DNA from 3 places in the Pantanalinema rosaneae CENA516 genome. Region 3 is predicted to be linked to each of the others. Evidence: predicted binding sites of a transcription regulator. Region 3 holds the regulator's gene; each other region holds the start of a gene.
What was found. Region 3 encodes NtcA, which controls nitrogen genes in cyanobacteria. Its sites were predicted from a motif close to TTTGTANNNNNNNNTACAAA; they were not measured.
Positions count from the first base shown of each region.

Region 1: the regulator NtcA is predicted to act here: its motif matches at 3,733-3,752, upstream of ACN4EK_RS08275 (DUF4327 family protein).
Region 2: the regulator NtcA is predicted to act here: its motif matches at 5,514-5,533, upstream of ACN4EK_RS27205 (DUF4278 domain-containing protein).

Region 1 is NZ_JBLZFZ010000010.1:145,421-153,479, reverse strand. Features, by position in the region: gene ACN4EK_RS08295 (metallophosphoesterase family protein) at 1-1,336, opposite strand, end outside; gene cdf31 (CDF family zinc efflux transporter Cdf31) at 1,351-2,262, opposite strand; gene ACN4EK_RS08285 (hypothetical protein) at 2,412-2,762, shown strand; gene ACN4EK_RS08280 (hypothetical protein) at 2,866-3,243, shown strand; gene ACN4EK_RS08275 (DUF4327 family protein) at 3,371-3,592, opposite strand; gene pdxA (4-hydroxythreonine-4-phosphate dehydrogenase PdxA) at 3,883-4,968, opposite strand; gene dnaB (replicative DNA helicase) at 5,030-6,385, opposite strand; gene rplI (50S ribosomal protein L9) at 6,699-7,157, opposite strand; tRNA gene ACN4EK_RS08255 (tRNA-Val) at 7,250-7,321, opposite strand; gene ACN4EK_RS08250 (metal-binding protein) at 7,468-8,059, shown strand, end outside.
Region 2 is NZ_JBLZFZ010000067.1:18,818-26,876, forward strand. Features, by position in the region: gene ACN4EK_RS27170 (M56 family metallopeptidase) at 1-46, opposite strand, end outside; gene ACN4EK_RS27175 (BlaI/MecI/CopY family transcriptional regulator) at 43-465, opposite strand; gene petJ (cytochrome c6 PetJ) at 632-994, shown strand; gene ACN4EK_RS27185 (phosphodiester glycosidase family protein) at 1,202-2,110, shown strand; gene ACN4EK_RS27190 (transcriptional repressor) at 2,120-2,656, opposite strand; gene ACN4EK_RS27195 (hypothetical protein) at 2,965-3,606, opposite strand; gene ACN4EK_RS27200 (urease accessory protein UreH domain-containing protein) at 3,578-4,807, opposite strand; gene ACN4EK_RS27205 (DUF4278 domain-containing protein) at 4,951-5,415, opposite strand; gene ACN4EK_RS27210 (Fe(3+) ABC transporter substrate-binding protein) at 5,844-6,896, shown strand; gene ACN4EK_RS27215 (CHASE2 domain-containing protein) at 7,060-8,059, opposite strand, start outside.
Region 3 is NZ_JBLZFZ010000063.1:10,824-18,882, reverse strand. Features, by position in the region: gene ACN4EK_RS26490 (alpha-mannosidase) at 1-32, shown strand, start outside; gene psbN (photosystem II reaction center protein PsbN) at 123-254, opposite strand; gene psbH (photosystem II reaction center phosphoprotein PsbH) at 337-540, shown strand; gene fabI (enoyl-ACP reductase FabI) at 697-1,497, opposite strand; gene ntcA (global nitrogen regulator NtcA) at 1,889-2,560, shown strand; gene ACN4EK_RS26465 (DUF3084 domain-containing protein) at 2,801-4,153, shown strand; gene ACN4EK_RS26460 (hypothetical protein) at 4,296-4,619, shown strand; gene ACN4EK_RS26455 (hypothetical protein) at 4,674-5,228, shown strand; gene ACN4EK_RS26450 (dynamin family protein) at 5,260-7,338, shown strand; gene ACN4EK_RS26445 (helix-turn-helix domain-containing protein) at 7,511-7,999, opposite strand; gene ACN4EK_RS26440 (metallophosphoesterase family protein) at 8,012-8,059, opposite strand, start outside.

The sequences.
Region 1 (8,059 bases), on a different contig from region 3:
CCTGACGCTGTCGCCGCAGACTATAGCCACTGCCCCCACAGACAATCCAGTTGGTGTGGGAGTCGGCATGACCGGTATCGAAGGTTCGCAAATACTCTAAACAATGGGCATGTCCGGCTAAGACGAGATCTACGATCGGGCGACCCTGGGTGAGTTCTCCGACCTCTTGGGCAACGGCATTCAAGACCTGTCGCAGCCGATCGCGAATGATCAGGGTTTGGGCTTGGTGCCACTTGGTGGCTTCAGTGACATAGGGAGGATGGTGGAAAAATAGCACACGTCCCCGAACCGCTTCAGATTGCCAGGACTCAATTAAGCGTTGCTGTAACCAGTCCAGTTGTGCCTCATCTGTCACCGTATTTTCGTTTGCCTGCAACTGCTGATCAATATCCCGAATGATTTCTGCCAGTTGTTCCACCTTAGCTTGTAAGTCGTCTAAGTGTTCTGCATCTTCGGGATGCTCAGGGTGCAGCCGAGCGGCTTGATCTAAAATATGGCGCTGGTCTTGTTCTAACTCCATGCGCTTCTGCCGCAGTTGTTCGCGCGATCGTTCCCCTTCCGGCGTACTAGGTAAGGGATTTGGAGCATTAAAGGTATTGGAATCCAGAGCAAAAAAATCAATGCCACTGTATCGAAAGCTGTAATAGCGATTTGGCAATCGGGTAAATTGTCCAGGCTGATACCGCAGGCAGCGGCGATCGCCCAGCGTGGCGGTGTAATGCTGATCTAAATGTCGTTCTAGCTCAACGTTGTTACCAAAGTGCTTTAAGTAGTCCAAAAAGGCATTGGCATAGGCATCCCCCTGATAGGAACCATGCCAACCGACATCAAAATCCAGCCGCGATCGCAACAGATACCGCAGGGGTAGGGCAGCCTGGGCTAACCAGCCATACAGTCGGGGTAGATCGTAATAGTCATGGTTGCCTGGTACCAGGAAGAAGGGGAAGTTAAACACCATCTGGTCATAGGCAATCTGGTTTGGTCGATCGCCGTTGACCAGAAATTCCCGATAGGGCTGAATGAAGTTTTTCGGGTAATACTCACTGGAACCCACCAGATAAATGACATCGCCGGTATGCAGCACAAAGCGACATTGATCCCGATGGGTCAGCATTTGTTCAGCGATGCGCCGTTGGGGATTGTAACGGCGATGGGATCCGGCACCACTATCTCCAATCACCAGAAACGAAAATTCGGACGGTTCATCCTGTTGATCATCAAGATATAGGCGGGTTTGATCGATATTCCGTTTAAGGATGAATGGATCACGCCAACGCACCCGTTGTGCCATCTTCTGAATCTTGGTGGCGATCGCAGGATCGGTGACAAATTGCATATCCCGTTATTCCTTCACAGTCCAGTGTCCGATTCGTAAGTAATCTGATTCGAGCTATAGGCGGGTGGCTCCACGTGAATCGTAACTCGGGTTGGGCTGTAGCGCTCCTCTAATTTGGCTTCTACCTCTTCGGTAATGCGGTGGGCAACTTCGACATCAGTGGCACTGACAATTAAATGCATTTCAATAAATGTTTGGCGACCAACGACCCCTCGGGAGGCAATGCTGTGACAGTTCAACACGCCCGGAACCTGCATGGCAATATCATGAACGGCTTCGGGCGCGATCGCCATTTCATCCACTAACCAGGGCAAATTCTCACGAATGACTGCCCAACCACTCCAAAATACTAATAATGCCACCGGAAAGGCTAACACAACATCTAACCATTGCCAGTTGAATGTCCAAATCCCGATCAGTCCAGCTAATACACTGATCGTCACCCAGATATCACTCATGGTATGGCGAGCATCGGCAACCAAAATTGGGCTACCAATCCGTTGCCCCACGGCTCGTTCATAAAAGGCAACGAAAATGTTGACCCCCAGGACAATTAACATCAGCCACAGTTCGGTTGCCGAAATTTTGACGAGAGGGGAGTTGGGTGTGAAGATCCGCTCGATCGCACTCTGTAAAATCTCAAAACAGGCAATCCCCAGGAATGCCGCAATGCCCAAGGCTCCCACGGCTTCAAATTTCTGATGACCATAGGGATGATCGCGATCGGGATGGGGAGAAGACATCCGACTGGTGAATAGTCCCAGCACATTATTGGCGCTATCGGTAACGCTATGCAGGGCATCTGCCATCAAACTGAGGGAGCCAGTCAGCCAGCCGACTCCTGCCTTTAATCCCATAACGAACAGATTGAGGAGTAGGGTAATGAGTAATACCTGACGAACTTTTGCCCGGTGATCAATAATCATGCTGATTTTCCCGGCTTGTAGATAATAATGTCAGTTCCCCAGTGTACTGGCTTCCTCTGCTCAATTCTTGTTGCACTTGGTTAAGGACAATCACGCATGTCCCCATTGCCTGTAACAATGAACTACTGAATCGTTATTTTTAGTCACAAATGTCCCAGCCTCACTTAACGCTGAATCTGGTTGAAGGCTCGGTGTCCTGCCAATTTACGGCTCAAGCGGCTCAAAGCTTGCAGGCAGAATTGTCGCGTTTACTGGAGCGCTTGAAGGCAACGTCTGCCCAATCGGTGCCGGGTGGTCGGGCAACTCCTCAACCGCCGATGGAATACCGCTATACGGGCGATATTTTTCTAGAAGTTTTTTGTAATCCCAATATTTGGGCATCTCCCTTTGCCGCTAAAGTGCTGATTACCTTGAGAGACGATCGCATTCGCCTAACCACCGAAGCTGAACTGAGTCGGTTAATCGAAGATGTGAATCAATATCTGGAGCAAATCAGCTAATTCAGGAGCTTTCACGTCAGAACGTCTGATCAATGCAGTAGAATCAAGGCAATTTGCACCTAGTCAGGATGGATAGACCGAATCGTAGAGGAGCCTGGTTCGCATGAATTCCGATAATGTGTCTCAACTCATGCAAAAAAGCTTACGCGTTGCCTTGGGAGCAACCGCCTCATTGGTTGAGGTGCTACAAGATCCACAAAAGCGAGAAACAAATCTCTTAAAGCTACAGCAAGAATGGAGCCAATTATCTGAAGAATGGGCACAAAAGGGCGAAGTGACTGAACAAGAAGCCCGGAATTTTATGGAAAGCTTGCTCAACCAACCAAGCCATCGCAGTTCTACGAGTGCTGAAACTACTCCCAGTGCCACAACACCTTCTACTTCATCTACCCCTCCCGACGTGCAGGTGGAGCTGCAAGAACTCACCACGCAAATTGCGGCAATTCGGGCTGAACTAGAAAAGCTCCGGAACCAGGAGTAGTCATCTAGGGGTATTTAGTTTTAGGGCGCTGATGGTAAGCCAGTCTATGCTGAGGATACCCTCTGCCCCCAATCAGCTTGCGATTTCGCCGGATAACTTATCACAATGAAACGAGAAATCAGTGAGCCTAGTCGTTCTCCCACTCTTCTCGACCTAGGAGATCGCCGATGCGATCGCGCAACAGAAAACTACAACGCTCTAACTCACACTCTACCCATTCCCATTCCCGGGCTGGAATGTATTGGCAGAGAATATAGATCGGTTGTTGACGGCTGATTAGCCCCTTTTGAACGAGTTCGCGGGCTTCATCTTGAATAACATCCAAAGAATACTGAACTGACTGAAGCATAATCACCCTTGTACAGCGTGTGACGGAACGATTCGGCATCAACTGCCGAGTGGGCTAATTGGGATAATTGCAGACCGATTGATTGGAGGTTAAATAAAGAATTCGTTTCAGATCCTGTCAGTGGGATTTGAACCAATAAATTTGTAGTCCCATATACTGATGTAATTGTATTTTCACGCTAAACACCCTTTGATTATATTAAGAAAGATTGCGAAAGTCACTAAACCCTGACGCTTATCTGCTCTAATTTTGCCCTTCTTCTGACAATTGCCGTCAAATTTGGGGAAATTTTAAGTTTTCTGTGATCCCTGGGTTACTTTTTGTAAACGTTGCTGAGCTAGCTCTCCTGCCAGTTCTATCGCGGCTCGCATACTGGTGGCATCCGCAATTCCTCGTCCAGCAATATCAAAGGCTGTGCCATGATCCGGAGAAGTCCGAATGAAAGGTAAGCCGATGGATGTATTGACGGCGCGATCGAACGCCATTAACTTAACTGGAATCAATCCCTGGTCGTGATAAAGCGCTAGATAAGCATCGTGAGCTGTAGTTTCCGGTCTGGAGCCATACCAGGCATGTCCAGGTTTGACCCAAAGCGTATCCGGGGGAATTAGCCCATCCAGTTGAACGTGGGGAAGACGGCGACGAGCGGATTCTAGCCAGGGCAGCAAGCCATCCTGTTCCTCGCATCCGAGTTGTCCCTGTTCGCCACTGTGAGGATTGAGTCCGGCGATCGCAATCCGGGGGGCAGTCAACCCAAAATCCTGACGGAGACAGTCCACTAACAGATCCAACTTACGGGTAAGCAATTCCGGAGTCAGGGCATCGGCAACCTGCCGTAACGGAATATGGGTAGTTGCCAGTAAGGTGCGTAATGTCCAGCCCGTATGGGGCGATCGCGCCACAAACAACATGCCGAACCGCTCAACTCCCGACCGTTCTGCCAGCAGTTCCGTTTGTCCCGGATACTCATGTCCGGCGGCTTTCCAGGCAGATTTCGCGATCGGGGCGGTGACAATTCCCTGAAACTCTCCGGCTACTGCCTGGGCGATCGCGGTTTCCAAATAGCGAAAACTGGCGGCTCCACTGGCGGCATTGCCTTGGCCGGGAGTAATTTGTTGAATAGTTTCCGGCTCTAAAGAGATGTCCAGAATGGTGAGTTGTTCTGGGTCGGCAAGTTGGCTATTGGGAATGACTTGTCGCAACTGTTGGTAGGTTTGCTCTAACAGCGATCGTGTCCCAATCACCGTAATCTCCCATTGCTGGCTAAATTGGGGATTTGCCAGTGCCTTTAATACGACTTCAGTGCCAATCCCGGCGGGATCGCCTAAGGGAATAGCTAACCGAGGACGGGTCGGTGGTTTCAGAATCAAGTTCATGCCGTATGCTGTCCGTTGCCCGACGATCGAGTATAGCGAACTGGTTTTATAACGACCAGTTTTAACTCGGACGATTTGGTGCGGCTAGATTCCGAAACTGAGTAAATTGAGATTCAAACAGCAACTTCACCGTTCCCGTTGGCCCATTTCGATGTTTGGTCAGAATCACTTCGGCAATGCCGCGATCGGGCGTATCAGGATTGTAGTATTCGTCGCGATACAACATCATGATCAAGTCTGCATCCTGCTCGATCGCCCCAGATTCACGAAGATCAGACATCATGGGGCGTTTGTTAGTACGGGATTCGACACTTCGGCTTAATTGGGAGAGGGCAATCACCGGAACAGATAGTTCTCTGGCTAACCCTTTCAGCGATCGGGTAATTTTAGACAATTCCTGTACCCGGTTGTCACCGCCCCCTTCCATTAATTGTAAGTAGTCCAATAGGATCAATCCGAGTGCGCCACCCTGTTCTGCCTGGAGTCGTCGGGCTTTGGAGCGCATTTCGTTGACACTAATATTCGGGGTATCGTCAATAAAGATCGGAATTTGCGACAAGGTACTGATGGCATGACCCAACGGTTCCCATTCCTGCTGGCTGACCCGTCCTGCCCGTAATCGCCCACTTTCAATCCGAACTTCACTGGCTAACAGGCGTTGAACTAACTGTTCCTTGGACATTTCTAAGCTGTAGATTGCCACAGGTAGCTTATGAAAGGCGGCAATATTACGAGCGATGTTCATTACGAAGCTGGTTTTTCCCATTGACGGTCTGCCAGCGACGATAATTAAGTCCGATCTCTGAAATCCTTGGGTCATGGCATCTAAGTCATAGAAGCCACAGGATAGTCCCGGTAACACCATCCCCAGAGAGCGGCTTTCAATATCCGAAAAGGTGTGGGTGAGAATATCGGAGGCTGCCATCAACCCCTGCTGGGGGCGATCCTGAGTGACATTAAAGACTTTCTGTTCCGATTGATCCAGAATATCTTCCAGGTCTTTGTTCGTGTCATAGCCCAGGTGAGAAATTTCGCTACCGGCTTGAATTAGCTTCCGGCGCATGTACTTTTCCATCACCAGATTGGCGTAGCGATCGATATTGACGGCACTCACTGTGCGATCGATCAATTGCACCAATTTGCTCTGTCCACCGACTTTATCTAAAAGTTCGCGATCGCGCAGCCAAGCTGTAATGCTCATCAGGTCTGTAGGGCTACCCTGACTTTGCAACTGAATCGCGGCTCGATAGATCTCTTGATGGGCACTCAGATAGAATGCCTCTGGACGCATTAAATCGGATACCCGGTTAATCGCCTCTGGATCCAGTAAAATTCCTCCCAAAATGGCTTCTTCAGCTTCAATGTTTTGGGGAGGGAGGCGATCTTGATAGACCTGAAAGTTAAGTTCCTGAACCATGACATGCGGCTAAAGAAGGGATGGGCTGGAAGCGGGAATGAATCCCCACACTATACCGTCGAGTTATTCTAGACTCAACTAGATTTAGTGTTGTTGTAGATTTTTTAGCATAACTAAACTCTAGATATGCGATCGTTGGCGATTAACGATTATGATGCTTACAGCTAGGGAGTTAGAAAAATTAGAGTATCTATGTACTACTCTAGCAAGTAGACTGGGGTTGCACCAGGCTGAATTCAGTTTTGATCATAAAAAAAGAGACACGCAGCTTCGTGCCTCTCTAGTTGAGTTATGGTGTTCTGCTTGAATCGCTTTATGCAGATACAACATGAATATCCAAGCTGGCGGTAACTTCGGGGTGAAGTTTAATTTCAGCTTTGTAAGTCCCGAGTTGATGGATGTCTGGCAGCGTAATAGTCCGACGATCGACTTCCTGTTTGGTCATAGACAGGATGGCATCTGCCACTTCCTGAGTCGTCACCGTACCAAAGATTGCTTCTTTTTCACCCACTTGCTTGGCGATCGACAGGCTACCAATGCCTTCCAGCGCCTTCTTGGTGGTTTCCGCTTGTTGCTTCAGCTCTAATAGCCGTTGCCGTTCCAGTTCCCGACGGCGCTCGACCTGCCGTAGAATGCCAGGGTTAGTGTGAACTGCCAACCCTTGGGGGAGCAGATAGTTCCGGGCATAACCAGGGGCAACCTCGACCAGATCCCCAGCTTTACCTAATTTATTAACATCCCGGTTCAGAACTAATTGCACACGCTTAGCCATACGCTTCCCGACAATCCCATGAGGTGATATTAAATCTATTGGCTACGGGTTCATAGCCGCCAGAGAACTTCAACGGGTCAATTACAGACCGATGGGCAGTATAGGATTTGAACCTATGGCATCCTGCTTGTAAGGCAGGCGCTCTACCGCTGAGCTAACCGCCCGTGAAAAACGTGTTTTGCACACGGTTACTAACTATAGCAGACCTTTTTGGGTTTCGCTAGGCTTCTGGGAAAAAATCTTGTAAGTTAGTGGTCAGAGCCGATCGCAACTCTACCTCATTCCCTCTACCTGCCGAATTTTCACTGATATGCCCTCCGGTCGCACCCATGACCGTATTACCCTCTGGAGTTTACCTCTCATCGCTACGGTCGCGTTTGAGCGGACTCGCAGTGGCAGCTTAACTCTACTGGTTGCTGGCGGTTTCCTATTTAGTGGGTTAATGTTTGGGCCGGATCTGGATATTCACTCTCGCCAATATTTGCGCTGGGGCTGGTTGCGCTGGATTTGGCTACCGTATCGGCGGGGCATGCGCCATCGATCGGTGTGGTCACACGGTCCCATTGTCGGTACGATCGTCCGGGTGGTTTATTTAGGGTGTTGGCTGCTCATCTTCGCTGGTCTGGCAATTGTGTTAAGTGCGATCGTCTGTCAACTGGCAGGCATTCTAGAGCCGTGGTACGACCTGATCCAGCAGTTGATTCAATGGAGCGAGGCTAGAATTGGGCAATTATTCCAACACTATTCCCTAGAAATGCTTGCTTTGATGATTGGCTTGGAACTGGGTGCTCTAAGCCATAGTGTCAGTGATTGGTCGAGTTCCCGCTATCGTCGTTGGCAGAAGCGGCATCATCGGAAGGATCAGGGAAATCGGTCTGCTGCCCAGCCGCCGACTTCACATC
Region 2 (8,059 bases), on a different contig from region 3:
CCCAGGCAACCAGGAGTCCAATCAGAATCATTGCTAGATGCATCATGGCTGCTCCTCCCTGGCGCGACGAACCGCTTGCAACCGTTGCGCGATCGCTTCTAGTTGCTCAACACTGGCTTGATCCAGGTGATCGGCAAACGCCGCGACCACATCAGGATTCCCGATCGCCAAAAATTGATTCAACTGCTCATACGCCAGTAGGGCTTGGGCTTCGGAGCGAGACACGAGGGGTCGCCAGATAAAACTCCGTCCCTGCTTTTCCCGAGCTAACCAGCCTTTCTTCGTCAGGCGATTCAGCACAGTGGTCACAGAGGTATAGGCAAGTTCACGATCGGGGTCTGCCAGAATCTGCTCATGCACATCTTTGACACTGGCGGTATTGAGCGTCCAGAGAATCTGGAGAATTTCAGTTTCTAACGGCCCTAACGATAACTGTCGGGGGCGATGATGGGGAAGAGACACCATAGCAGCTAAGTACCTGAATCTTTCACCAGAATATCGTTGTTTAGGCATTTGCGAACCTACCCGATCGACCTCCTAACTTCGACAGCCTGTCTATTGACGCTAACGATGGACAGACAGACAATAATGGCACACTCTAACGAACTGCCGAGTAAAAGAGGACACACCCTTGAACACGATCGGATTCAAACGGATATTCACGTTCCTGTTGCTAACCCTAGCTGTCTTCAGCGTTACCTTTGTACGACCTGCGTTTGCCGATGAAGCCGATACCTTGCGGTTAGGAGCCAAGGTGTTTGGGGCAAATTGTGCGGCCTGTCACCTCAATGGCAATAATGTTGTGATGGCAAACAAGAATTTGAAGCAGGCGGCATTGAAGGAATATGGCATGGACTCGCAGCAGGCGATCGTCACCCAAGTGACTAACGGGAAGAATGCCATGCCTGCCTTTAAAGGTCGCTTAAGTGACGAGGAAATTCAGGCTGTGGCAAGTTATGTCCTGGCTCAATCTGAGCGCGATTGGAAACCTTAACCCCTGCATAACTTCAGCCCAACTCTCTGGTGCAGGCAGGTTTTGCAGATGGATGACGAAACCTGCCCTGCGATTATCGGGTGGGGGGCTGAGCTCACCTCTAAATCCTAAATCTTGCGTACACGCAAAGCATGAAACCGTGACCTGATATAGAAATTTCAGGTTTACTCCCCAGGCTTTGCTTTTTCGTCGTTTAAATGATTATTGATGAATTGGTCGCGATCGCTCAACGGTTCACTGGCAAACTGCCTGCTGATCCTAACCACTGCCTGTACCCCGTTCTCTCAATCCCCCTTAGCTGAGCAATCCTCCAGGGCGGCTTCCCCTCAGCCAACGATCGGCTACAAAACCTATGTCCTGCCTCGGAGTCTGGTGCATGTACTGACGATTCCTGTGAGCCGCTACCCAGTTCTCCCCATGGTGGCGGATACTTTGGAGTCAGTAGAAGCCTTTGCCCAACGCACAGACGCGATCGCGGTGATCAATGGTGGTTTTTTTGATCCACAAAATACTAAATCAACCTCCTACGTGGTAGTAAACGGTCAACAGGTGGCAGATCCACGCCAGAACCAGCGATTGATCGAGAACCCCGATCTGGCTCCCTATATGGACAAAATTCTCAATCGATCGGAGTTACGCCAGTATCAATGTGGCCCAAAAACGACGTATGACATTGTGCTGCACCAGTCCCCCGTTCCTCCAGGCTGTGAATTAACCCAGGCATTAGGTGCCGGGCCCCAACTCCTGCCTGAATCGACGGCTGTAACGGAAGGCTTTATCGACAATGCCAATGGCGTGGTCATTCGGGATGCCCTGGGAAGCCAACAGCCTAATGCCCGGAGTGCCGTTGGTCTGACTGGCGATGGCACGATGGTTTGGGTCGTGGCAACCCAGCCGCCAGAGCATCCCACGGGTTCAGGATTAACGTTATCCGAACTGACTGAATTCCTGCGATCGCTGGCGGTAGAACGGGCTATGAACTTGGATGGCGGTAGTTCGACCTCACTGTATTACCAGGGCAGGACAGTTTACGGCAAGCTAGACAGCGCCGGAGCTACCGTCAAACGCCAGATCAAGTCGGTGCTGCTGGTGCCAAACCCAGCAACCGCCAGGTAACGCTCAAGGCTATTGGGGAGAGTCGGGTTTATGAGAGTCACTGCCCTTGGTTGTCGCGATCGATCGCGAACAAATCCAGTTCGAGGGAACAGAAGCGGGCCACCCCATCCGTAGTGCCTCCGGACAGATTGTATAGATGGTTAATTGGCAATCAATCATCTGAAGCCCCGCTTTTTCCACTTGCTTGAGTCCCTGCTTCAGAATCGAGTCGTTCTCAAACTCAAACGTTTGGTTGCATTGAACACAAACTAAGTGATGATGCTGATGGGGAGAAGCGGTGTTCAGTTCATAATGTTTATGACCTTCTGCCAGTTCCAATTCTCGCAGAATGCCCATACGAGCCATGAGTTTGACGGTGCGGTAAACCGTGGAGAGGCTGACGGGTTCACCCCGATTAATCAACAGTTCGTGCAAGTCCTCCGCACTTAAATGATTTCCTTTAGGCAGGTTTTGAAAAACTTGCAGGATAATCTCTCGCTGGGGAGTCAGTCGCCAACCTTTCGCGTTAAGTTCTGCCTTGAGTGAATTAGCCGTATAAGAAAGCATGAGGTGCCTCTGTGCAATAAGGCTTGATATTGACAATGATAGTTGCAATATCAGCAGAATTGCAAGAAGACAGCCTATTGAGAATATATGGCAGAGATAAATTATATCAATGCTACTCTGTCCCTGCGTAGGTAGGCAATACAGGTCTTGAAGTTCTTGTCAAGAGAAAATTTTTGGTTTGACCTAGCTGGCATTAGCTCTAGATATAGCCTGCTACTGACTAGCAACACCCAGATTGCGAGAGAAGCTCCTACTTCTAGTAGCAATTCTCAATAAGTTGGCAAAAACGCGCAACAGTTTAAGAAAATTTATTTTCTTCGACTATATTTTATTGGGATCGCGGCTATCCCCAGCCCGATCGCTAAAATACTAGCAATCATGCTAATCTGCCACCCTGGCATTGCCTCAGCCGTCGCTGGCTCCGAGGTACTAGTGGTAGCGACTGGGGTTGGTTGAACAGACTGAGGTTGACTTGTGGAGCGACTACTACCTGCGGTGACTGTCACCGGATAGCTGACCTCAAACGGTGGAAAATTGGCTTCAGCCTGGGGAGCGCCACTCAAGGTCATCCGGTAGATGCCTGACTGCGGAAAAACAACTTCCGTACCTGGAATGCCTTGATAACGTTCAGCCGCGATCGCTGTTAAGGTGGGCTGTAATACTGGTGTCGTTTCTGGCGATCGCGGTTCTGGGTAAATGGCTAGACGGCAATCACACTGGGCGAGCGGAATGAGTTCGCCCCCTTGCCGAGTTAAGGCAAACCAAATGAGAGCCGGTTCTCCTGCCTTGGGATTGTGGTTTGGCTCCAGATGCATCGTGACAGCGACATCACCCGAGACTTCAACGTTGTGGGCGATCGCGACCGGAGCGATCGTTCCTAGTCCCATGCCACTGAGACAAAGCAGGGCAACCCATTGCCAGCTACGATTTTGGTTGGGTAGGACTGCCATAAAACTGCTCCAGAGACAACAATGACCAAACCCAGCGCGATCGCACCAGCAGCGCTCCCAGGGTCAAGCTACCTAGCAGAACCGACCCGATTTTGTGAGTGGCTGTCCATTGCAAGCCCCCTAAATAGCTGGAGCCTGCCAGGATGGCATGAATCGTGCATAACACGAGCGCCGGAACAGTTAATAAATGCACCTGCCGCCAACGCTGACCCATTGCCTGGACGATCCAATCCGCACTTGTGACTGCCGCCGGAGTGAGGAGGACAATGGCAAGAATGCCAGCCCAAATCCCCCATTGGTAAAGGGGAAGCGTAAAGCCAATGGCTTGCACATTCCAATTAAAGGTATGGTCGAGCATGTGCAGGACATGGGCGATCGACAGCACAAAGGCTCCCACACCTAACGCCCGACGGTAGTGCAATGGAAATGACCACAGGCGACTGAGCGGACGGGCAATCAATGCCAGCATCAGGCAGACTAGGGCGGCATGTCCGGTATAGTCCACCATGTCGCTGCTGCGTAAAAGCAGAAGAATCCCGATCGCGAGCGTGACCCAGCCACCCATGCGAAACAGTTGGCTACGGCGATCGGCGTTTAGCCTTGCCATTGATACACCCACACCGACCATGACTGGCAAAGTTCCGGCTCCAAACGCCAGCATGGTTGCCGCTCCCATCCAGGGACTGCCGGTGGCTGCCGCTTTAATCTGGGCAGCGTACAAAAAACCACAGGGAATCAGTCCCCATACCATACCTAACAGGGCAGGAGTTGCCCAGTGGGGAGCCAACGATAGCCGCATCATGGCATGGCTCAGGCGTTGATGCCCATCCCCGGGCTGGAGTGGATGCAACAGGGGCAATTTGGGTAAGAGTCCGGGTTGAATTTGGCTAAGACCAAACCAGATCAATAAGCTGCCTGTAACAATCGCGATGACTCGCCGCAACGCACTATCGATGCCTGCCAGTTGTCCACCCGCCATCAAGGCTGACCCGACCGCGCCGATCGCCGCCCCAACCAATACATAACTAATAATGCGTCCTAGATTTAACAGGCTATGAAAATAAATATGCTGTTGCCAAGTGGGCTGAGACGTGGATGGTTGAGAGAGGGAAAATGCTACAGTCACTGGCCCGCACATCCCCGCACAGTGACCAAAACTACCCAAAAACCCCAGGGTGAAAATCAATAGTAAATCCAGCATCCAACCTTTAGGTGTGAGGACGACTGTTAATCAGCCCGACTTAGGTCGATCTAACGAGCCTCCTGCGCATAGACAGAGGGCAATTCTCCCACACAGGGATGCTGGGGTCAAAAGACACCTTGTAAAAAATCCGCCAGCTCAACCTAGTTCTGAGAAATTTTTACGCCGCGATACTTGCGAACTACCGTTGGACGATCGCTAACGGATAGCTCGACCATCTGATGATTGGAGTTTGCGGGATGATTCCAGTCACAGCCCCGATATTTTCCGGACAGGGTTTCACTGGTTGGCTCTTCGGCTTCAGTCAGTGGTGAAATCGGTTGATAGTTGGCACCGCGATAGGTGAGTTGGGTCGTTGGTTCGGTAGGAGACAGCAATCGATCGGGGGGAAGCTCTGAGTGAGTCGAGGGGGGTTCCGGTTCAACTGTTCCACCCGAGCTAGATTGCGCTATAGGAGTGGGCGGAACAATGGCAAGTTGAGTCACCGCAAAGCCTGCCGTTAAAACGAGCAGCAAAATATACCAGGGAGCTTTAAACAGTCCAATCAGGGGTAAAGCGATCGCAGCCAGACTCAGTACGGCAACCAGTGTGAGACGGAGTAATGACATCGTGGCATCTCCATAAATTAGGAGTATTTGCATCCTACACCGATTTTTTTGGCAACGGCGACTTCATCTGCAATGGTTACTTGACAACGGCGATTGGCTTTGTATCTATCTAGATAATTTTGCAGTTATCTCAAAGCACAAGGAGGGTACGCCAAAATTAACTGGTTGCTAAAGATTATGATTAACTGCTATGGAGTCGTTGTTAGAGAGTGCTCTCCAGATCAGCCGAAAGTCTTTGATCAAGACTATGATCCAACCAGTGTAACAACCAGATGGGACTATGTTTGCTGACATCAGGAACATGGATAAATTTGACAATTTGTAGCATTAAGCTTGTGCAAATTCCTGAATTCCTCTATGCTTCTTTTTTGAAAGATTATCTCAACAAGTCTCCCTCGATTGAACATTAAGAGCACAACTGGCAAGCAATGAAGATTTCTCGACGTGTTTTATTAGCTTCTGGGGCAGCACTGGCAGCAGTGGCAGCCGGGTATCTGGGTGTGGTTCATTTCGCCAATGCCCAAGCGAATCGAGTCATTAATCTCTATTCAGCTCGGCATTACGATACTGACAATGCGATCTATCAGGGCTTTACCAAAAAAACTGGCATTCAGGTCAACCTGGTAGAAGCCGATGCTGACAAGCTAATTGAACGGATTAAAAGTGAAGGGGCAAATAGTCCTGCGGATGTGCTGATTACGGTGGATGCTGGACGGCTATCACGGGCACAGGCAGCGGGGATTTTACAACCTGTGAACTCGCAGGCATTGAGGTCAGCAATTCCGGCAAACCTGCGTGATCCCAATAATCACTGGTTTGGCTTATCTAAGCGGGCTCGCGTGATTGTGTATAACAAAGCCCGCGTGAAACCCTCGGAACTCTCAACCTATGAAGGGTTGGCAGATGCGAAGTGGAAAGGGCGGTTAATCTCTCGATCGTCCAGTCATGTCTACAACCAGTCATTAATCGGTTCGATCCTGGCGGCGCGTGGTCCACAGGCGACCGAACGGTGGGCACGGGGTATTGTGGCAAATTTTGCCAGCCCACCCGAAGGCAATGACACGGCTCAAATCAAAAAAGTGGCATCAGGTGCGGCAGATGTAACGTTTGTCAATACTTACTATGTCGCCCGATTGATGGAATCGAAGAAGCCGGAAGATCAAGCGGTCGCCAGCAAAATTGGGGTAGTTTTTCCGAATCAGGGCGATCGCGGCACCCATATCAACATTAGTGGCGGGGGAGTGGTCAAAACCTCCCGTAACCGAGCAGCGGCAGTGCAGTTTTTGGAATACCTGGCTAGCCCTGAGGCACAAACGATCTTTGCCCGCAGTAATAATGAATATCCTGTCCGGACAGGTATAGCCATGGATCCAGTAGTGGCTCGGATGGGAAAATTCAAAGAAGACAAACTTAATGCTGCGACCTTTGGGCGGAATAATACAGAAGCGCTGAAAATCGCCGATCGGGCAGGTTGGAAGTAACTCATTATTGAATGTTTACCTGAGTTGGTCGTTGATGCCTCACAATCAATGACCAATTTTTTGTTGGGACTGATGCATTGCCAAGATTCCATACATGGGTGGCTGGTTTGGTTCCCTCCTTAGAAAGGAGGGTCAGGGAGGATCAAAGGTTTTAAAATACAGCCTAGGAGGTAGACTCCGGCTGGGACTCTAACACTCTGGCAAACTCATAACGGCTTTTACCCTGTTGTTTGGCGCGGTACATAGCGAGATCGGCTTCCTTCACCAGGGTGTCTGCATCCTTACCGTCATTGGGGTAGAGGGCAATCCCAATACTACTAGTGACCGAAATGATCTGTTGCTCTAGCAAAAACTCATCCGCCAGGGTTTTGAGGATTTTTTCGGCAACGCGGGCGGCATCTTGAGCACTGGGAATGGCGGGCAAAATGACTGTAAACTCATCACCTCCCAAGCGCGATACCGTGTCGCTGCCCCGTAACGATCGCGTCAGGCGTTGAGCCACGGCTTTGAGGAGTAAATCACCCACATCATGCCCCAGGGTGTCATTAATCAGTTTGAAGCCATCCAGATCGAGGAACAGCAGCCCAACTAACTGTTGATTCATGTCAGCCCATTCCAGGGCTTGAGTCAATCGTTCATAAAACAGTTTGCGATTCGGTAAGCCAGTCAATGTATCGTGGTTTGCCAGATGACTGAGTTGAGTCGCCGATCGCTGTAACTCTGCATTCGATCGCACTAACTCAGCGGCAGTCCGTTTCAGTTCTTCCTCCATCCGCTTCCGTTCAGTAATGTCGCGGATCACGCCGACGAGAAATAGATTCCCAGCCGCATCTTTATGCAGCGATCGCTTGGTTTCAATGAAATAGGTGATGCCGTTGCGATTGGTAAAGGATTCCTCGTTTTCGTATGCTTGTTCAGTGTTAAAGACCTGTTGATCCTGATGCCGAAAGATGTCGGCTTCATGGCGGGGAAACACATCATAATCAGATTTATGGAGTACCTCTTCGACCGGATAGCCCAGTAATTTGCAAAACGCTTGATTCAGCACAATCCAACGATGCTGACTATCTTTGACGAAGATCGGATCGGGAATTGTATTAATAATCGTATTGAGAAATTCCTTCGATCGCTTTAATTCCTCTTCCAGGTGGGCAATGTGGGCA
Region 3 (8,059 bases):
AAATTGTCAGTTTTAAGGTGATTCAGGCATAATCTGGGAGCGTTGGGGGAGGCAGGGGCATGAAGGGCCGGGTTTATCCCCGTGAGCCGGATAGCCGTGGTTTCCCCTAACGCTGAACCTGCTTAGTCTTCATGATCTTCAAAGGGATCATCTAAATTTTTGGCAGGAGGCCCAAACGCGGTATAGATGGCATATCCCGTTAGACCCACCAGGACGGCACAGATCGAAATATTAAGAGCTATTGCAGGTTCCATGCGTGAGAAAAATTATGAGTACCTTACCCCTATAATGTTACGAAGAATAACAAATTCTGTCGAGCTTAATCATAGGTGACTCATGGCACAGCGGACTCGGTTGGGAGACATTCTGCGTCCCCTGAATTCTGAATACGGTAAAGTTGCTCCTGGTTGGGGAACCACTCCCGTGATGGCAACGTTCATGGCGCTATTTTTTGTCTTTTTGCTGATTATTCTGCAAATCTATAACTCCTCTCTGCTGCTCAACGACTTTAGTGTTGATTGGCGCAGCATTGGTGGCTAAACCGATTTAGTTCACAACTGAAGCACTGTTTATTTAACTTGCCCCGGTTCTGCCGGGGTTTTTTGTGGTCAGAAGATTTCTGAATATTTACATGCGATCGCTGGGATGCATAAATCTTAAACACCCCAGCGAGTTTACTCATATTTAGCCGATGACCTATGCCATGCCTAAGATTTCGTAGCCCGCATCGACATAAAGGATCTGCCCGGTAATGCCGCTTGCCAGATCGCTACACAGGAAGGCAGCCGTGTTGCCCACTTCTGTCTGCGTCACGGTTCGGCGGAGGGGTGCCACTTCCTCAACGTGGTGGATCATATCCAGAATGCCGCCGACGGCTGAAGAAGCTAACGTCCGAATCGGTCCTGCCGAGATGCCATTCACCCGGATATTTTGGGGACCCAGATCAGCCGCGAGATACCGCACACTCATTTCTAATCCGGCTTTAGCGATCCCCATCACGTTGTAGTTGGGGATCACCCGCACTCCACCCAGATAAGTCAGGGTTACGACACTGCCCCCTTCGGTCATTAAAGGCTTGGCGGCAGCACAGAGTTTCACCAAGGAGTAAGTGCTGATGTCCATTGCCAGCGCAAAACCATCGCGGGAGGTTTCGACGAAGCCACCGGACAAGTCATCTTTATTGGCAAAGGCGAGGCAGTGAATCAGAATGTCTACCTTGCTCCACTTTTCCCGCACCGTATCGAAGGTAGCCTGAATTTGAGCATCATCCTGAACGTTGCAGGGGACAAAGAGGCTGGGCTGTAATGGTTCCACCAGATCGGCAACTTTCTTTTCCATCTTGCCCTTCTCATCCGGGAGGTAAGTCACCCCGATGTTGGCTCCGGCCTGGTGAAGTTGCTGGGCAATGCCCCAGGCGATCGAGCGGTTATTCGCAATCCCTGTAACCAGGGCGTTTTTTCCTGTCAAATCCAGCATGGCGATCGGTACTTTATGCAATGATTAAGCGCACCTATGAGAATACTCAAAGATGGGGTACAACGGTAGCAGATCTGATCATTCAGATGTTCTGAATGCCACCATTCTGCCGTTGGTTGCTGATCTCAGGTAGCGACGCAATCCAGTTGCCCTCAAGCGATCGCGGAATTTTTCTGACACAGGCTAAAATCCTCAATAAAATTGGGATAATTCCTTCTAAGCTGGTTGCATCGGAGGGCGATTGACTCAATTTAGTTAGCGAACGAACGAAATACTTCTGACCGGAAGTAATTTTGTAGCAAATGGCACAAAAAACCACTGTGAAGTAAGTTTAAGTGTTCTAAGTTACAGATCTGTTTAGTAAACCTCACCGTTGTTATCTGGGCAACGTTCATCGCACCAGTCAGGGGATATGGTAGTGACGCAAGATCAGCCGCTGGCATCAGTATTCCGCCAAATGAGTGGGGGAGCATTTCCGCCCGTTGTTGAAACCTTTGAACGAGGCAAGACGATCTTTTTCCCGGGTGATCCAGCCGAGCGGGTGTATTTTTTGCTCAAGGGGGCCGTGAAGCTTTCACGGGTCTATGAGGCTGGAGAAGAGATTACCGTCGCCTTATTACGAGAAAACAGTGTGTTTGGGGTGCTGTCCCTGATTACTGGGCATCGGTCTGACCGCTTTTATCATGCGGTTGCCTTTACACCTGTAGAGTTACTGTCAGTGCCGATCGAGCAAATGGAGAAAGCCCTAAAGGAAAATCCTGAGTTATCATTGGTCTTGCTTCAGGGATTATCCTCGCGGATCTTACAAACCGAAATGATGATTGAAACCCTGGCACACCGGGATATGGGATCACGGCTGGTTAGCTTTTTGTTGATTTTGTGTCGTGATTTTGGGCTACCGACTAAAGATGGAATTACGATCGACTTGAAACTGTCGCACCAGGCAATTGCAGAAGCGATCGGGTCTACCCGAGTGACCGTAACCCGCTTATTGGGTGATCTACGCCAGGACAAAATGATCTCAATCCATAAGAAGAAAATCACGGTTCACAATCCAGTTACCTTAAGTCAGCAGTTTAACTAACCTTCTGACCCCATTCGCTCCTCCTAATCGCAATAACTGAATAGACATACGGTAGGCTGTAGATGAACTTTCGCCCTGAGGATTTCGTCTGCCAGGTTTTTAGGACTCTGCCATGCAGATTTGATGGGTGAAAGTCTGGTGCAATGTCTGGGGACACGGTTTCCGGGGTAAAGCAGTCTATTAATCTATTAAAACGATGCACTTGAGCGATCGAGGCAGATAGGGCGTTTGGGAGTGTCGATGTCCATTGGGTACATCTTAATTTTGGCGGTGTTGGTGTTGGGTGGGGTGATTGCTACGGTTGGCGATCGGCTGGGAACCAAGGTGGGCAAAGCTCGACTGAGCCTGTTTAACCTGCGACCTCGGCGGACGGCGACGTTAATTACCATTCTGACGGGGGGGATTATTGCGGCTTCCACCTTAGGTGTCCTGTTTGCGGCCAGTGAACAATTGCGTACAGGGGTGTTTGAACTCAATTCGATTCAACGGCGACTGCGGAAAACCCGCTCTGACCTGCGCGAGGCGAGAGATGAAAAAGAGCAGATTGAAGACGAACTGGATCAGGTTCGCTCTGATCGCGCTACGGCAAAGAAGCAACTTACCCAAACTCGACAACAATTAACGGAAACGAATCAGTCCTTGCAAACGGCGATCGCGGAACGTTCCCGTGCCCAGGCAGAGCGATCGCGGATTGAAGCTGAACTGGGTCAAACTCGCAGGCAACTGGCGGTCGTCTCAGAACAAGGGGGTCGATTACGGTCAGAGATCAGCCAATTGCAACAGGAACGCAACCAGGTGATTGCTGAACGGGATGCCCAAATCGCAGATCGAGAGCGGGTGATCCAGGAGCGGGAAGGGCAACTGAAGCAACTGGAAGTTCAGCAGGACTATCTGGCGCGGGAAGTGGGTCGTCTGGAACGGGAAGCTCAGGGTTTACGCCAGGGCAACTTAGCGGTGCAGCGAGGGCAGGTGTTAGCGACGGCAGTGGTGCGGGTGGTTGACCCGGAACTGGCACAGCAAGCTGTGGATCAACTGTTGCGAGAGGCGAATCGATCGGCGTTGCAATTAGTCCAACCGGGCACAAAAGAGCAGGAGCAGATTATTCAGATCACAAAGCTAGAGGTCGAGCAATTAAATCAACAAATTAACGATGGTCAGGATTACGTAGTGCGAATTTCTTCCGCCGCTAACTATCTGGTGGGGGAGCGTTCTATCCAGGTGTTTGCTGAAGCTGTCCCCAATCGCCTTGTCTTTCAGCAGGATGATCTGGTCGCCGCGACCTCATTTGACCCGTCCACGTTATCTGACGATCAGATGCAACAGCGGATTAATTTATTATTGGCGGCGGCGGGATTCCGGGCTCGTCGTCTGGGCATCTTAACGGATACCGTCCAAATTGGGCGAGTGCAAAATTTGATTGTATTTATCGATAAACTCAAGCAGTATCGGCAATCGGTAGGGCTAAAAGCGATCGCAGCGAATGATATTTATACGGCAGGCCCATTAAAGGTGGAATTGCTGGCTGAGCAGAATGGGCAGGTGTTATTCCGAACTGAAAATAACAATGGCTTTGATAGCCCAAACCTTAAATAAATGGCGGTAGGGGCAAATTCAACTGATTTGATATTGGCGTTCTGGAATTGGGAAAGTTAAGGTAGAGCAGCATAGCGATCGCTCGACAGGCTTCGCTGGGTATCGTTTTTGCTTTTTTCTCTTTTGCTTCTAACGGTGTCTCATGAATCCCCAAAATCTAAATGATGACGAGCTTCGACGCAGAGAGCAGGAGCTTCAGGAACGTGAACGAGCATTGCGCTTACGAGAGCTAGAAGCTGAAATTATCCAACCTCCGATTTCACCCACTGTCAAACATGAGCCGTCCGAACGGGGGGTGCGGCAGCGATTTCGGCAAATTCAAAATGTCGCGACCTTTGTCGGATTGGTGATTGTGGTAGCGGTGGCGGTGAAGATGGCCAGCCAAATTGCCATGTTCCTGATGGTAGGTGTGATTGCCTGGGTTGCCTACATGCTGTTCTTTAAAGGCAATCGTGCTAAACGTTAACCGGAATTCTCGTCGATCGCAGTGATACCTAATAGAAGGTAGCAAGGATATCCTATGCAAAACTGGCCTGCCTGGTTGCCCATGCCCCGTTCCTGGTTCAATGGGCTATTGCTAATTTTGTTCATGACTGGGTTACAAGCGGCAATTCCGGCGGTTTGGTGGCTGATCGCGTTTTTAATTCAGTGGTTTCCTCGGATTGGTAATCTGCTGGTCATTCTGATATTTCTGCTACCCATCCCGGCGATCGCGGTGTTGCATCACTGGTTACATCGCACGTTGGATCAGTTTTTTCCGGATAGTCGTCTGCCGGAAACCGAGTCTACGCCTGGTCTGTTCCCTGGTTTGATTAGTTGGTGGGAAGGGTTATATGGCTGGGTGAGTAATTATCTGTCGTTGTTGATGGCGACGGCGTTGCTCAGTCTGGTTTCACCCTTACCGAACCTGGTTGACCTGAATTTTGCGGTCATGCTTCAGGCGCAGCCATTGCCGATCGTCGTTTGGCAAATCCTGCCCTTAGTGGTGCGAGTGATCATTGCCGCCTATTTCTATCAGTTTGAATATGTGATCCAACGTCATTTCATGGCGATCGGGGCAAGTAATCACCGTTAACTGATGCTGTTCTTCTAACTAACCATCCACTATGACCATGAAACTTGAAACAACTGGCTTTCTGAGTGATTTGGAACGGGTAGCCAGGGTGCGCCAACAGGTTGCCAACCACATGAGCAAAATTGCCGAAACACTGACTCAGGCTGAATATGATGGTGAGAAAGCGTCGGGCAAACTGGGGCTAGAGCGGGAGATCGAGGATATGGTGACGGCTAGCAAAAACTTGCGGCAAGGTGTGTTTCGGTTGCTAGTGTTAGGGGATATGAAACGGGGCAAAAGTACGTTGCTCAATGCCCTACTCGGTGAGAATTTGCTACCCAGTGATGTTAATCCCTGTACGGCTTTACTCACTGTTCTAAAGTATGGACCTGATAAAAAAGTAACCATTCACTTTAATGATGGTAAATCGCCCCAACAAGTTGATTTCCATACGTTTAAACAGCGTTATACGATCGACCCTGAGGAAGCCAAAGAATTAGAACAAAAGAAACAACAGGCGTTTCCGGATGTTAGTCATGCGGTGGTGGAATACCCGCTAGAACTGCTGTCGAAAGGGGTGGAGATTGTGGACAGTCCGGGGCTGAATGATACTGAAGCTCGAAATGAATTATCTTTGGGCTATATCAATAATTGTCATGCAATTTTGTTTGTTCTGCGGGCTTCCCAACCCTGCACCCTGGCAGAACGCCGCTATCTGGAAAACTATATTAAGGGGCGGGGTTTATCCATCTTCTTCCTAATTAATGCCTGGGATCAGGTGCGGGAAAGTTTAATTGATCCTGATGATTTAGAGGACTTAAAGGAAGCCGAAACCAAGCTGCGTAAAGTATTTCATGCCAACCTGGCAGAATATTGTCAGGTGGATGGCTTGGATTTATATGATGAGCGAGTGTTTGAAATTTCGGCAATCAAAGCCCTGCGGCGACGCTTAAAAGACCCGAATGCCTCTTTAGAAAATACTGGTTTTTCGGAGTTTATGGGCGCTTTAAATACCTTCCTGACTCAGGAACGAGCGATCGCTGAATTGCGCCAAGCTCGCACCCTGGCACGTCAGACCTATACGCGGATTCGCGACGCGATCGAACGCCGTATTCCCTTGTTAGACCAAGACATTCAAGAACTGAAACAACGGATTATTTCGGTTGAACCGCAGTTCACTCAATTAGCGTCGATCTGTAATGAGTTTCGAGATGAGATCCGTAACGTCCGCGATCGCAAGTCTCGCCAAATTGCTGATTCCTTTAAGACCTATGTGTTGGGGATGGAATCGACCTTTGAGCAGGACTTTTTGCGTTACCAACCCGCCCAACTGAAGTTTTTGGATTACCTCAGCCAGAACAAACGGGAGGAATTTAGTGCGGCGGCGCAACAAGCGTTTCAGCAGTATGTCAATGACAAGTTTTTTGCCTGGACGCTGACCGCAGAACGGGATTTGAATGATGCCTTTGGTCACTTATCCCGTAGTGCGGCTAAGTATGGTGCTTCCTACGCCGAAGTCACAAATCAGATTACTGAGAAGCTGACCGGGCAAAAAATTCAGGCGCGACCTAACGCCTCGATCGATGACGATGGTTCTCCCGGTTGGGCAAAATGGGCAATGGGCTTATTCTCGCTGGCAACAGGGAACTTTGCTGGCGCGGCAATGGCAGTAGCGGGATTTGACTTTAAGAGTATCTTGCTCAACTTCTTTACCTCGGCGGGGATTGCGATCGTGGCTTCCACCTTTTTTGGGTTGGCAACCGGAGGCTTATGGTTCATTCTGATCAGTTTGGGGGTAGGGGCGTTACAAGCGGATCATGCTCGGCAAGAGTTCACGAAAGCCCTGAAGAAGGAGTTAGTCAAATATTTGCCGCAAATGGCACAGGAACAATGGCAACCGATTTATAGCGCGGTACAGGAGTGTTTCGATGTGTACGAACGGGAAGTGATCAAGCGGGTCAACGATGACATTCAATCCCGACGGGCGGAGCTCGATAACCTGGTGAAGCAAAAGGAATCCCACGAAATTAACCGGCAGGCTGAATTAACGCGCTTGCGGACGGTGGAGACCACGGTCGGGACGGAATGCCAGGATCTAGAAGCAACGTATCAGACCTTGCTATCGCTGTAACCTTAGGAATGAGAATGAAATAACTTGAACAACTTTAACCTTTTACCTGTACGGGCGCGGCATACCCTCCGGGAAGCAAGCTATGGCAAGGGCTTCTAGGTCGATCGCAAAGACTTTTTACCAAATGCCACGCCCCTACGCCAAGAATTACACTTTAATAAATCCCCGCTCCTTAGGCTTCTTCATAGTGAAACTGGGCTTTTTCAGCAACTAACGTTAGATATTTTGCCGAAGCTCGGGTGGGGGCATACACTTCTTGCTCCCACTCACTCACTGTTTGCTGCCGCACGCCTAATTCTTCGGCTAATTGGGTTTGGGTAAAGCCCATGTGCGATCGCAGGGCTCGAATGAGTTCACCATTCCACTGCACAGTCCCGTCGATGCGCTGGACTTTATAAATCTGTGGAGGTTTACGAAAGGTGACTTGCTCGTTGGCTAAATCTAATTGTGCTACGAGGTAGCCTGCCGACATCCAGGCACTCGCTTGCAATGCCCCTTTACTACGGTTACTCCACCAGCCCCGTTGTTTGCGGGCAGACTCAGGTAACGCGATGCCAATCACGGTTTCGATTTCGGCAAAGGTAAGGGTGATCTGCGAACGATCGTTGTGCCGCAAATACTCTAATAAAGGCTGATACTTACTGCCGCTATGTAACACCATAGAGACGCAAAACTACTCCTTGAGGGCAAATTGATCAAATTTCACGGCATCGGCATTGGG